DNA from 4 places in the Cronobacter universalis NCTC 9529 genome. Region 1 is predicted to be linked to each of the others. Evidence: predicted binding sites of a transcription regulator. Region 1 holds the regulator's gene; each other region holds the start of a gene.
The links. The regulator Fur, encoded in region 1, represses iron uptake genes when iron is present. The targets are predictions, from matches to a motif close to ATAATAATGAGAACNACTATCAA.
Positions count from the first base shown of each region.

Region 2: the regulator Fur is predicted to act here: its motif matches at 1,691-1,713, upstream of fhuE (ferric-rhodotorulic acid/ferric-coprogen receptor FhuE).
Region 3: the regulator Fur is predicted to act here: its motif matches at 1,268-1,290, upstream of AFK65_RS14075 (Nramp family divalent metal transporter).
Region 4: the regulator Fur is predicted to act here: its motif matches at 1,387-1,409, upstream of feoA (ferrous iron transporter A).

Region 1 is NZ_CP012257.1:1,306,141-1,309,288, reverse strand. Features, by position in the region: gene ybfE (LexA regulated protein) at 1-1, shown strand, start outside; gene fldA (flavodoxin FldA) at 163-693, shown strand; gene fur (ferric iron uptake transcriptional regulator) at 984-1,436, shown strand; gene AFK65_RS05960 (helix-turn-helix domain-containing protein) at 1,758-2,369, shown strand; gene AFK65_RS05955 (beta-N-acetylhexosaminidase) at 2,427-3,148, opposite strand, start outside.
Region 2 is NZ_CP012257.1:1,701,279-1,704,426, forward strand. Features, by position in the region: gene fhuE (ferric-rhodotorulic acid/ferric-coprogen receptor FhuE) at 1-1,570, opposite strand, end outside; gene hinT (purine nucleoside phosphoramidase) at 1,917-2,276, shown strand; gene AFK65_RS07780 (YcfL family protein) at 2,278-2,652, shown strand; gene lpoB (penicillin-binding protein activator LpoB) at 2,661-3,148, shown strand, end outside.
Region 3 is NZ_CP012257.1:3,048,796-3,051,943, reverse strand. Features, by position in the region: gene AFK65_RS14080 (NupC/NupG family nucleoside CNT transporter) at 1-974, opposite strand, end outside; gene AFK65_RS14075 (Nramp family divalent metal transporter) at 1,331-2,569, shown strand; gene AFK65_RS14070 (DUF2502 domain-containing protein) at 2,625-2,981, opposite strand; gene mgrA (L-glyceraldehyde 3-phosphate reductase) at 3,117-3,148, opposite strand, start outside.
Region 4 is NZ_CP012257.1:3,957,724-3,960,871, forward strand. Features, by position in the region: gene AFK65_RS18300 (Tex family protein) at 1-956, shown strand, start outside; gene feoA (ferrous iron transporter A) at 1,511-1,735, shown strand; gene feoB (Fe(2+) transporter permease subunit FeoB) at 1,762-3,148, shown strand, end outside.

The DNA of each region.
Region 1 (3,148 bases):
AGGTCTGGTCTGAATTTTACCCAAAAGGACGGGGCAATGTAGCAGAGAGTGCACCCGGCGCCTGATACCGTTTCCGCACCCTCTTTTGTTCTGCTATGATTGCCCTATCTGTGGGCGTTATGCCAGCACCATCACATTTAGATTCAAGAGGTTATTCTTCTTATGGCAATCGTAGGCATCTTTTTCGGCAGCGACACCGGCAATACCGAAAATATCGCAAAAATTATCCAGAAACAGCTCGGGAAAGACGTTGCTGAAGTGCATGACATTGCCAAAAGCAGCAAAGAAGATCTGGAAGCATTCGATATTCTTCTGCTTGGCATCCCGACCTGGTATTACGGCGAAGCGCAGTGCGACTGGGATGATTTCTTCCCGACGCTCGAAGAAATTGACTTCAACGGCAAGCTGGTAGCTCTCTTCGGCTGTGGCGACCAGGAAGATTACGCAGAATACTTCTGCGACGCGCTGGGCACCATTCGCGACATTATCGAGCCGCGCGGCGCGACCATCGTTGGCCACTGGCCGACCGAAGGCTACCACTTTGAAGCCTCCAAGGGCCTGGCGGACGACGATCACTTCGTCGGTCTCGCGATTGACGAAGACCGCCAGCCGGAGCTGACCGCGGAACGCGTTGAAAAATGGGTCAAACAGGTTTCCGAAGAGCTACATCTGCAGGAAATCATCAACGCCTGATGATAAGCGGCGCGGGCACCGTTCCGCGCCGTTTGATAGATAAAAGCAATGAAAATAATTGCTACAAATTTTTAACTTTCCCTCACTACGCTGTACAATAGCTTCCTTAATTATCAGGCCCTCCACGTAAAAAACGCTGGCTGGCCCACGATTTTTAAGCTCTTTTTTGCCGGACGCTTGCGGTTTTCATTTAGGCATGTCAGTTCTATAATGAGACGCATTCATCTTCGGCGTATCCGATGTATCGCTCCCTTCCGGAGCGAGTCGTTAAGCAACAGGACAGATTCCGCATGACTGACAACAATACCGCATTAAAGAAGGCCGGCCTGAAAGTCACGCTTCCTCGATTAAAAATCCTCGAAGTGCTGCAGGAACCGGTCAATCATCATGTCAGTGCGGAAGACCTCTATAAGCGTCTGATTGACATGGGTGAAGAGATTGGCCTTGCCACGGTCTATCGCGTACTTAACCAGTTCGATGATGCCGGCATCGTCACTCGCCACAACTTCGAAGGCGGCAAATCCGTTTTCGAGCTGACGCAACAGCATCATCACGATCATCTGATTTGCCTCGATTGCGGCAAAGTGATCGAGTTCAGCGATGACTCCATTGAAGCCCGTCAGCGTGAGATCGCCACGCGTCACGGCATCCGCCTGACCAACCACAGTCTCTATCTGTATGGTCACTGCGCGGACGGCGACTGCCGCGAAAACGAACACGCCCACGAGGCTGGCGGGAAATAACACTCGCACACTGCATCATCCAGGCCGACATCTGTCGGCTTTTTTATTGCCTGAAAACGCTGCTCCGAAAATAGAAATGTATTTTTTTAGATAGAGTTAAATAGTGATAGTGTTTTAATACAGCGCACAATGCTTAATTAAACCACATATATTTTATTAAATTGAAATTCAGAAAAGATAAATATCTTTGCCGCTCAATCGCTTAGGCATCAGATTATCCCTGTTTGTTCTTTTATCTCTCCTGCGCCTTATTGCAGCAATAAAAATCCATCCATTAAGATACAGCAACGATTTAATTTTATTTTATATAAGGTAACCCATATGGTCTTACCCCCTAAACCGCTTGCTGAGATTTACCGTATCGCGGATATTTTCAATAGCTATGGTAGCTGGTCTCGTGCGGAAAAAAATACGCTCATCCCCCTGCGGGACGGGGAGATCTGCATCATTCGCGGCGGTCAGTTCTCTCTGATGCGCCAGAGCGACCGGCTGCTTCTGGAAAAAAGCAGCGCGCCCTCCGTCCTTGGTCTCGCCAGGAATTTAGGTAAATCCCAATTCGCAAAATTACAGGCTGATTCTGAATGTCATTATCAGTTAATTCCTTTTGATTATTTCATGCAGGAAATTGAGAAAAATCACTGTCAGTTACATCTGCTTATTTTGTCTTCATGGATTATTAATACGCTTTGCTATCGCGAAGAAATTATGATCGGCAGAAACAGCTTCAGTATGATTAAAGCCAATATTGATTGCCTGGCGGCGATGGATGAGTTCATGCGCAACCGCATTAACGTGGCGGATTATATTGTTAAAAAAACTAATCTTTCCCGTAGCATGGTGATGAAAACCCTTTCTCAACTGCGCAGCGCGAAGAATATTGAGATAAGCAAAGGCAAGCTGGTCGCGGTTTACCATCTGCCTGACGCGCTGTAAGCCTTGCGTCCCTCACGAAAAAGCCAGCCCGGAGGCTGGCTTTTTAATTACGCTGCGTTATGGCTGTACGCTATCCACACGGCTGTAGCGCTTACCGTCGCTGCTGACGCTGCGCACCTGCACCGCGCCTGTGACGCGTGGCGGCTTCGCGGCGTCATAACGCAGCCAGCGCGCGCCATCGTCGGTGGAATACTCCATCGCAACGCCAGGCAGGCTGCTGTTCATCTGCAACACGCCCTCGCTAACGCGCGCGCCGGGCACCGGTAAACGGAACTGCACGCCCGCTTTTTCAAGCTTCGGCAGTTCGCGGCTGCCCGCCAGGTTCGCAAAGCGCGTCCAGTCCTCATGCAGCGCTTTCACATCCACCTGATGCGTTTCGCCGCCTTTATATTCGCGTCCTGCCTGATAATCCTGCTCCCAGGCGGCGCGATGCCAGGCGCGCTCCGCAACGGCCAGCAGACGCGGGTACATCATGTACTCCATTTGTTTATCGGTGCGCACGACTTCGCTCCAGAGCTGCGCCGAGAGGCCATACGCGCCCGGCCACGGCTTGTCGGATTTGGCGCTGAACGGATTGCCGTCGCGATCGACGGAGGTCTCGGCGTTTTGCGGCAGGTTATCCGGCGCGAAGCTGAAAATCTTGCGCTCGTCGCTGAATCGCGTACCCCAGTAGTAACCGCTCTCCGCCGGGTTTACTTCGTTCGGGAAATCGAGATAAACATAATCCGGGTTAGAGACCACCACGCGGAAACCTTTATTTGCCCAGTCGTTCGCCGTAT
Region 2 (3,148 bases), 400 kb from region 1:
CGCTCGGCTGGAAGATAGAGGTATAGCTGGCATACGCAGACCAGGTATCGTCGATATCGTAAATCAGACCCGCGTAAGGCGTGACGTCATCCGCTTTGCTGCGGCGAATTTCATCCGGCTTACGTTCCAGATTATATTTCGCGTTCCACTCGGTGTAGCGCGCGCCCAGAATCAGATGCAGCGGATCGGCAAGCGAAAGACGTGTGGCGGCGTAAATAGATTTCTGACGAATCACGTCGCGCTGATAGAGCGCAAAATCGGACCACGTCGGGTTCGCCACCGTGCTGCCGTTATAGTCGTGAATATTGCCGACATCCATCAGACCGGAATTGTTATTCACCGGATAGGCGTTGTCGTAATTGTTGCGCTGGCGGCTGTAGCTGCCGCCAAACATCATTTCATGCTGACGACCCGCCAGTTCGTAGCCGCCGCGCACGAAGGCGTCGATCGAATCCTGCTTACGCTCGCCCACGTTCCAGCCGCCCCATGCGCCCTGCCAGAGCGCGGCGTTGTAACGGCCGGTGGTTTTATCCGGAAAACCATCGATATACATCATGCGGTTATCGAAATTGGTCTCGGCGTGCATCGCGTTCACTTTCGCCTCCCAGCCGTTTTCAAAGCGCTGCGTCAGGTTGGCGAAAACTTTGGTGGAATCGAGGTCTGAATACGCCCAGTCGGCGGCAGTGTTAAAACCGCGGCGGAAATGCGTCCGGCTGCCGTCGCTGTAAAGCGAAGGGAAGCCGCCCCAGGTCGGGCTGTCTTCTTCGCTTTTTTGATAGTCATAGCCGAGTGACAGTAGCGTCGACTCGGTGAGATCGGCATCCACGACGCCATAAATGAATTTTTTGCGGTAATGGTTACGCTCAACAAAGCTGTCGTTATCCTGATAACCCGCGACCACGCGCCCGCGCACTTTACCGGACTCCACCAGCGGCGACTGCACATCCATCACATAGCGTTGTTTATCCCAGCTGCCGTAAGTGGCGGAGACGTTACCTTTAAACGTCTGGCTGTCGGCGTGTTTGCGCACCATATTCACGTACGCCGACGGGTTGCCGGTGCCGCTCATCAGCCCGGCCGCGCCGCGCACGACTTCGATTTTGTCATACATCGCCGTGTCGCCCGCGGTATCGCCAAAGTTCCAGCGGTTATCGAGAAACGTCGGCATATCTTCATAGGCGAAATTGCTGATGTAGAAACCGCGCGCGAAGAAATTTGTCCGGCTGGTGTCGATGCGCGAGGCGGTCACGCCCGTCGTGTTTTCCAGCACATCTTCAATCGTGTTCAGTTGCTGATCCTGCATGCGCTGCTGGCTAATGACGCTCACCGACTGCGGAATGTCCCGCGGCACCAGCAGCATCTTTGTGCCGGATGTGGTGGTTTTTACGCTGTAATCCTGTGACTCGTCAGGCGTGCCGCTGTCGGCGGCGGCATCGACCACCATTGTGTCGCTCGCGGCGGGCGCGGCGTACGCCGCCGGGGCCGCCAGCGCGCTGGCGATACTGAGCGCCAGCAAAGAGGGAAGGGAAGACGCCGGAATGACGCCCTGACGAAGTGCATGCTTAGCCATGTGTTGCCCTTAAAATAAAAAAATGATGCTGCGCATCAGGCTGTTGTAATACGACGCTTTTCGGCGGCTTCCTGGCCTGATGAAAAGAGATCGCGGGACTAAAACAACGTTCCACTGTCAATAAGAATGAGAAATATAATCATTTGTCTTTGCGGTGTAAACAAATGTAAGAGGTGTGACAAACCGACAGCTAAGCGGGGCGGGAGACGCGTCAGGCGCCGTGGCGATCGGCCAGGCGCATGGCGCGCCATAAATATCCGCTTTATAAAGAAAAACCGGGGCAAAGGTTGAAAGGAAGCGATTATCTCGCTCATACTCTTAACGTTTATCCAAGAAGGAAAAAATCATGGCCGAAGAAACCATTTTCAGCAAAATTATTCGTCGCGAAATTCCTGCCGACATCATCTATCAGGATGATCTCGTTACCGCGTTTCGCGATATTTCTCCCCAGGCCCCGACCCACATCTTAATCGTCCCGAACGTGCTGGTGCCGACGGTCAATGACGTCACGGCGGAACATGAGCAGGCGCTGGGGCGTCTTTTTACTGCCGCGGCGAAAATCGCGCAACAGGAAGGCATCGCGGAAGATGGCTATCGCCTCATCATGAACTGCAATCGTCACGGCGGGCAGGAGGTTTACCACATCCATATGCATCTGGTTGGCGGCCGCCCTCTGGGGCCGATGCTTGCGCATAAAGGCCTCTGAGATGGGGCGCGCACGTACAGGCTTATTGCTGGCCGCGCTGCTGATGGCAGGCTGCCGCTCCGCGCCGACCATACCCGTCAGCGACGATCAGGCGGTGGTGATGGAATCCAGCGTGCTGGCGGCGGGCATTACCGCTGAAAAACCAGACTTTTCTTTGCAAAACGGCAAGCCTGTCGCCGCCGCCACCATTTACAATAACAAAGACGCGCCCGTTACCGTGCACTACCGCTTTTACTGGTATGACGCCCGCGGGCTGGAAGGTCAGCCGCTGGAAGTCCCGCAGACGGTCGTTATCCCGGCCCAGAGCCGCGTGACGGTAAACGGTCAGACTGACTATCTGGCGGCACGGAAAGCCCGTCTTTATCTCTATCTCTGAAGGGGGAAATGTTGAACAGAATGTATCGCTATGCGCTGCTGGCGACCGTCGCCCTGGCGCTGTCGGGCTGTATTATGCCCGGCGAGCAGAAACCGGCGCCGGTAGAACAAGCGCAGCCAGGCACACAGCAACCGACGCAGCCTGTACCAGAGCCGACGCAGCCGGTACCGACGGTGCCGTCCGTGCCGTCGATCCCGGCGCAGCCAGGCCCGATTGAACATCAGCCAGAAAACGCGACGCCTGAGCCAAAAGCGCGTACCTATGACTGGAACAGCGCAATGGCGCCGATGGTCGGCAAAATGTTGCAGGCCGACGGCGTGAACGCAGGCAGCGTACTGCTGGTGGACAGCGTTAACAACCGTACTAACGGCTCGCTGCAAACCGGTCCGGCTACCGAGGCCCTGCGCGGCGCGCTGGCGAACAACGCCAAATTCACGCTGGTTTCCGCACAGCAGCTTTCGATGGCGAAGCAGCAACTGGGCCTTTCGCCGCAGGA
Region 3 (3,148 bases), 1.7 Mb from region 1:
AGTTTCTGCAGATCCATCATCGCGACGAATTCGTTAGACACCAGTTTGGTCGCCATAATACTGCCCACCTGCAGGGCTTCGCTGGCCGGTACGCCCATCACCCAGGCAACCGGGTAGAAGATATAGCCCAGAATGCCCTGGAAGGAGATGCCCAGTACGGCGGCAAACAGCGCGTTGAGGCCGGAGATCAGCGCGATAAAGCCAATCAGCATCGCGGCCACGATAATCGCCACTTTGAAACCTGCCAGAATGTACTCGCCCAGCATTTCGAAGAAGCTCTGCCCTTCATGCAGGTTAGACATCTGCAAATCTTCTTCATTCTCAACGCGGTACGGGTTGATGATGGAGAGGACGATAAAGGTGCTGAACATGTTCAGGATCAGCGCCGCCACCACGTACTGCGGTTTCAGCATGGTCATGTACGCGCCGACGATCGACATAGACACGGTGGACATCGCGGTCGCGGCCATGGTGTACATACGGTTGCGCGACATTTTGCCGAGAATATCCTTATAGGCGATAAAGTTTTCTGATTGTCCCAGAATCAGCGAGCTTACCGCGTTGAAGGATTCCAGTTTACCCATACCGTTCACTTTGGAGAGAACCGTACCGATAGCCCGGATAACAATCGGCAGAACGCGAATGTGCTGCAAGATACCGATTAACGCAGAGATAAAGACGATAGGGCAGAGCACTTTCAGGAAGAAGAAAGCCAGACCTTCATCATTCATTTTGCCAAAGACGAAGTTTGTCCCTTCATTAGCAAAGCCGAGCAGTTTTTCAAACATATCGGCGAAGCCTTTCACAAAGCCCAGGCCAATATTTGAATTAAGGAAGAACCAGGCCAGCAGCACTTCAATCACCAGCAGCAGGCCAATATAAGGCAGACGAATTTTTTTGCGGTCGTGACTGACCAGCAAAGCAAGCAGCGCTACAACGGCGAGCGCCAAAACGAAATGCAGAACGCGGGACATATTTGCTCCAAATATGAGGCAGGTTTAATTTCCGTGCACATTCTATGCAACAACCATTTAGAAAACGAGATCTGCAACACAGTATAGTTACGTCATGTGACCAAACGCTAAAAGAGTGATCAAACATACAAAAATGTTATGTTGCGTAAAGCAGTGAAAGGTTATCTTTTGCTGCTACACTTTTAACATACGTGGGCGCACGGCATAGTATTTTCCGCGTATTCCTCGATCTTAACCTACCTTTCATTGATTTCAGCTATCAGAGCCATCAGAGATTGTCCGGTTTAATGAACTTGATAATCATTCTCATTTTGGTAGCATGAAACATAGCAAAGGCTATATTTCAGAGGCAGAGAATGAACCACAGTCGCGTTGAGCAAAATCGTGGCCGTACAGCGCGGAAGTTAAGGCTGGCGCTGATGGGGCCGGCTTTCATCGCTGCCATTGGCTATATCGATCCGGGCAACTTTGCGACCAACATTCAGGCGGGCGCGAGCTTCGGCTACCAGCTGCTGTGGGTGGTGGTCTGGGCGAACCTGATGGCGATGCTGATTCAGGTGCTCTCCGCCAAGCTTGGCATCGCCACCGGCAAAAATCTCGCCGAGCAGATCCGCGATCACTATCCCCGCCCGGTCGTCTGGTTCTACTGGGTGCAGGCGGAGATCATCGCGATGGCGACCGACCTCGCGGAATTTATCGGCGCGGCGATAGGCTTTAAGCTGCTCCTCGGCGTATCGCTCCTGCAGGGCGCGGTGCTGACGGGCATCGCCACGTTTCTGATCCTGATGCTGCAAAAGCGCGGGCAAAAGCCGCTGGAGAAAGTGATCGGCGGGCTGCTGCTGTTTGTGGCGGCGGCGTATATCGTCGAGCTTTTCTTCTCGCAGCCGAAACTGGCGGAACTCGGCAAAGGGATGCTGATCCCAAGCCTGCCGACATCCGAAGCGGTGTTCCTGGCGGCGGGCGTGCTGGGGGCGACCATCATGCCGCATGTTATCTATCTGCATTCGTCGCTCACGCAAAACCTGCATGACGGTTCTCGCAAAGAACGCTACTCGGCGACCAAATGGGACGTGGCGATCGCCATGACCATCGCCGGTTTTGTGAATCTGGCGATGATGGCGACCGCCGCGGCGGCGTTCCACTTCAGCGGACACACCAAAGTGGCGGAGCTTGATCAGGCGTATCTGACGCTCGAACCCCTGCTGAGCCACGCGGCGGCGACCATTTTTGGTTTAAGCCTGGTGGCGGCGGGGCTCTCTTCCACGGTGGTGGGCACGCTGGCGGGGCAGGTGGTGATGCAGGGGTTTGTGCGCTTCAGCATTCCGCTCTGGGTGCGTCGCGCGGTCACCATGGCGCCATCGTTTATCGTTATCCTGATGGGCCTCGATCCGACGCGTATTCTGGTGATGAGCCAGGTGCTGCTGAGCTTTGGTATCGCGCTGGCGCTGGTGCCGCTGCTCTTCTTTACCAGCAACAAAACGTTGATGGGCGAACTGGTGAACACGCCGTGGGTAAAACGTACCGGCTGGGCGATTGTCGTACTGGTGGTGGCGCTGAATATCTGGCTGCTGGTGGGCACGGCGCTCGGGTTATAACGACGTAAAAAAGGCAGGCGCTGAGCCTGCCTTTTTCGTCACTACCGTTGTGAAATCAGTGGTGATGACCGTGGCCGCGGCCATGTTTACCCCAGCCGCGACGGTCGTCGCGATCGTTCCAGCCTTCGCGATAACCGCGCTCATACGCCCGGCGGTCATCCCAGCCGCGGCGTTTATCCCAGCCGCGGTGCAGGCCATTGTCATGACGCCACCAGCGGTCGCCGCGCCACTCGTAATGGTTGCGCCAGTAGTCGCGGTCGCGCCAGCGGCCTCCGTCCCAGTAGTTACCGTAATTGTCGCGATCGCCAATTTGTAATTTGATGGATGGCAACAGGGTGATTTCACCAGCGCTGGCGATAAGCGGCGCGGTGCCCGCCAGTAACGCTGCTGCAAGAATCAGTGACCTGAACATACTTATCTCCTTCACGATCGGGGCCGTAGTGGCCTGTTGCAGTAATATTACGGACCTGTAAATCCCTGCAGCATCGCTCCGACTCTGAAAACAGGTATGACCGCACTTTTTGCTAAAGCAGCGTCACCTCATGCACTAGGTGAGTATCGCCTCGATCGCCTGACGCT
Region 4 (3,148 bases), 1.7 Mb from region 1:
TGAAAATCGACCCGAAATCCATCGGCGTGGGCCAGTATCAGCATGACGTCAGTCAGAGCCAGCTGGCGCGTAAACTCGATGCGGTGGTGGAAGACTGCGTGAACGCCGTGGGCGTCGATCTCAACACCGCCTCGGTGCCCCTGCTGACCCGCGTGGCGGGCCTGACGCGTATGATGGCGCAGAACATTGTGTCCTGGCGCGACGAGAACGGCCAGTTCCGCAACCGCCAGCAGTTGCTGAAAGTGAGCCGCCTGGGGCCGAAAGCGTTTGAGCAGTGCGCGGGCTTCCTGCGTATTAACCACGGCGATAACCCGCTCGACGCCTCGACCGTTCACCCGGAAGCCTACCCGGTGGTGGAGCGCATTCTGGCGGCGACGGAGCAGTCGCTGCGTGATCTGATGGGCAACAGCAGCGCGCTGCGTAACGTGAAGGCGGTGGATTTTACCGACGAGCGTTTCGGCGTGCCGACCGTGACCGACATTATCAAAGAACTGGAAAAACCGGGCCGCGACCCGCGTCCGGAATTCAAAACCGCCCAGTTCGCCGAAGGCGTGGAGACGATGAACGATCTGCAGCCGGGCATGGTGCTGGAAGGCGCGGTGACCAACGTGACCAATTTCGGCGCGTTTGTGGATATCGGCGTGCATCAGGATGGTCTGGTGCATATCTCCTCGCTCTCCGACAAATTCGTCGAGGATCCGCACACCGTGGTGAAAGCGGGCGATATCGTGAAGGTGAAGGTGCTGGAAGTCGATTTGCCGCGTAAGCGTATCGCGCTGACCATGCGTCTCGACGAGCAACCCGGCGAAGGCAACGCGCGGCGCGGCGGCGGCAACAGCCGCGAGCCGCAGAAGCGTCCGGCGCAGAATGCCCGCAAGCCGGCGCGCGACAGCGGCGCAGGCGGCAACAGCGCGATGAGCGACGCGCTCGCCGCCGCGTTCGGTAAAAAGCGTTAAGCCGCAGCACAACACATAAGGCCGGGAAACCGGCCTTTTTTATTATTTTTGGATGGTGCCATTGGCGGGCGCGCTGCGCTTACCCGCCCTACATTTTGACAGGCATTTTTATTCCGTAGGGTGGGTAAGCGCAGCGCGCCCGCCTTTCATTCCTTACCCAAGCCACCATTTCTTATTTAAAAATCCACACTCAGAAATAAAATCAAATATGAACGCGGTTACATTTTTCATTTAAATAACAACCAGAACAAATAAATAACACTCATAAAAGGTGTCACAATAATCTGTTGCCGCTTTTAATTTTAATTAAATGAAAAATAAAGAATAAATAATTTTACCATGTCTGTGGAAAACGCTGGTGACCGCGTTTTTTTGCGCCAGAACAAATAAACCTCCGAAAGTCCCGTTACGCTGCATTATTGCATTGAAGATAAAAACCATTCTCATTACCATCTTAATCAGATAAACAACCCTTTCCCGCGCAATAATCGGCTCCTGGCCGTTGTATCGCTACGACTCACCGCCGCTGAGCGCATTCGGAATAAGCAGGTCCTATGCAATTCACACCTAACAGCAGCTGGAAAATCACGGGTTTCGCCCGGGAAATCAGCCCGGCCTACCGCCAGAAGTTACTGTCGCTCGGCATGCTGCCGGGTTCATCGTTTGAGGTAAAACGCGTGGCTCCGCTGGGCGACCCGATTCATATTGAAACCCGACGCGTAAGCCTGGTGCTGCGAAAAAAAGATCTGGCGCTTTTGCAGGTTGAAGCGACCCGCTGACCTCTTTCTGTGTTGAGTTAACGCAAATGAAAAAATTAACCATCGGCTTAATCGGCAATCCGAACTCCGGCAAAACCACGCTGTTTAACCAGCTCACCGGCGCGCGGCAGCGCGTGGGCAACTGGGCGGGCGTGACGGTAGAGCGTAAAGAGGGCAACTTCGCGACGACCGATCACCAGGTGACGCTGGTCGATCTGCCTGGCACCTACTCTCTGACTACGATTTCCTCGCAAACCTCGCTTGATGAACAGATCGCCTGCCACTACATCCTCAGCGGCGATGCGGACATGCTGATAAACGTGGTGGACGCCTCCAACCTTGAGCGCAACCTCTACCTGACGCTGCAACTGCTGGAGCTCGGCATTCCGTGCGTGGTCGCGCTCAACATGCTGGATATCGCCGATAAACAAAACATCCGTATTGATATCGACGCGCTGGCAAGCCGCCTCGGCTGCCCGGTGGTGCCGCTGGTTTCTACCCGCGCCCGCGGCATCGACAGCCTGAAGCTCGCCATTGACCGCCACAAACGTAATCAGACGATTGAGCGCGTCCATTACCCGGCGCCGCTTTCTGAGGCAGCAGAGACGCTGGCAGCGGCGATGCCCGGCGATCTCTCCGCCCAGCAGCGCCGCTGGCTCGGGCTGCAAATGCTCGAAGGCGATATCTACAGCCACAGCGTGGCGGGCGATGCCGCCGCGCGGCTCCCGCACATTCAGGCACAGCTTGAAAGCCAGCTTGACGATCCGGCGCTGCATATCGTTGACGCCCGCTATCAGAGCATTTCGACGATTTGCGACGCCGTCAGCAACAGCCTCACCGCCGAGCCGCACCGCCTCACGGCCGCGCTGGATAACATTATTCTCAACCGTTTTCTGGGCCTGCCGGTCTTTCTCGGCGTGATGTACCTGATGTTCCTGCTCGCCATTAACATCGGCGGCGCGTTGCAGCCGATTTTCGACGCGGGCTCCGTGGCGATTTTCATTCACGGGCTGCAATGGGTCGGCTATACCCTGCATTTCCCCACCTGGCTGACGCTGTTCCTCGCCCAGGGGATTGGCGGCGGCATCAACACCGTGCTGCCGCTTGTGCCGCAAATCGGCATGATGTATCTGTTCCTGTCGTTTCTTGAAGATTCCGGTTATATGGCCCGCGCGGCGTTTGTGATGGATCGCCTGATGCAGGCGCTGGGCCTGCCGGGTAAATCGTTCGTTCCGCTGATTGTGGGCTTTGGCTGCAACGTGCCGTCGGTGATGGGCGCCCGCACGCTGGATGCGCCGCGCGAACGACTGATGACGATTATGATGGCGCCGTTTATGTCCTGCGGCGCGCGGCTGGCGATTTTCGCGGTATTCGCCGCCGCCTTTTTTGGCCAGCAGGGCGCGCTGGTGGTCTTTTCGCTCTATCTGCTCGGCA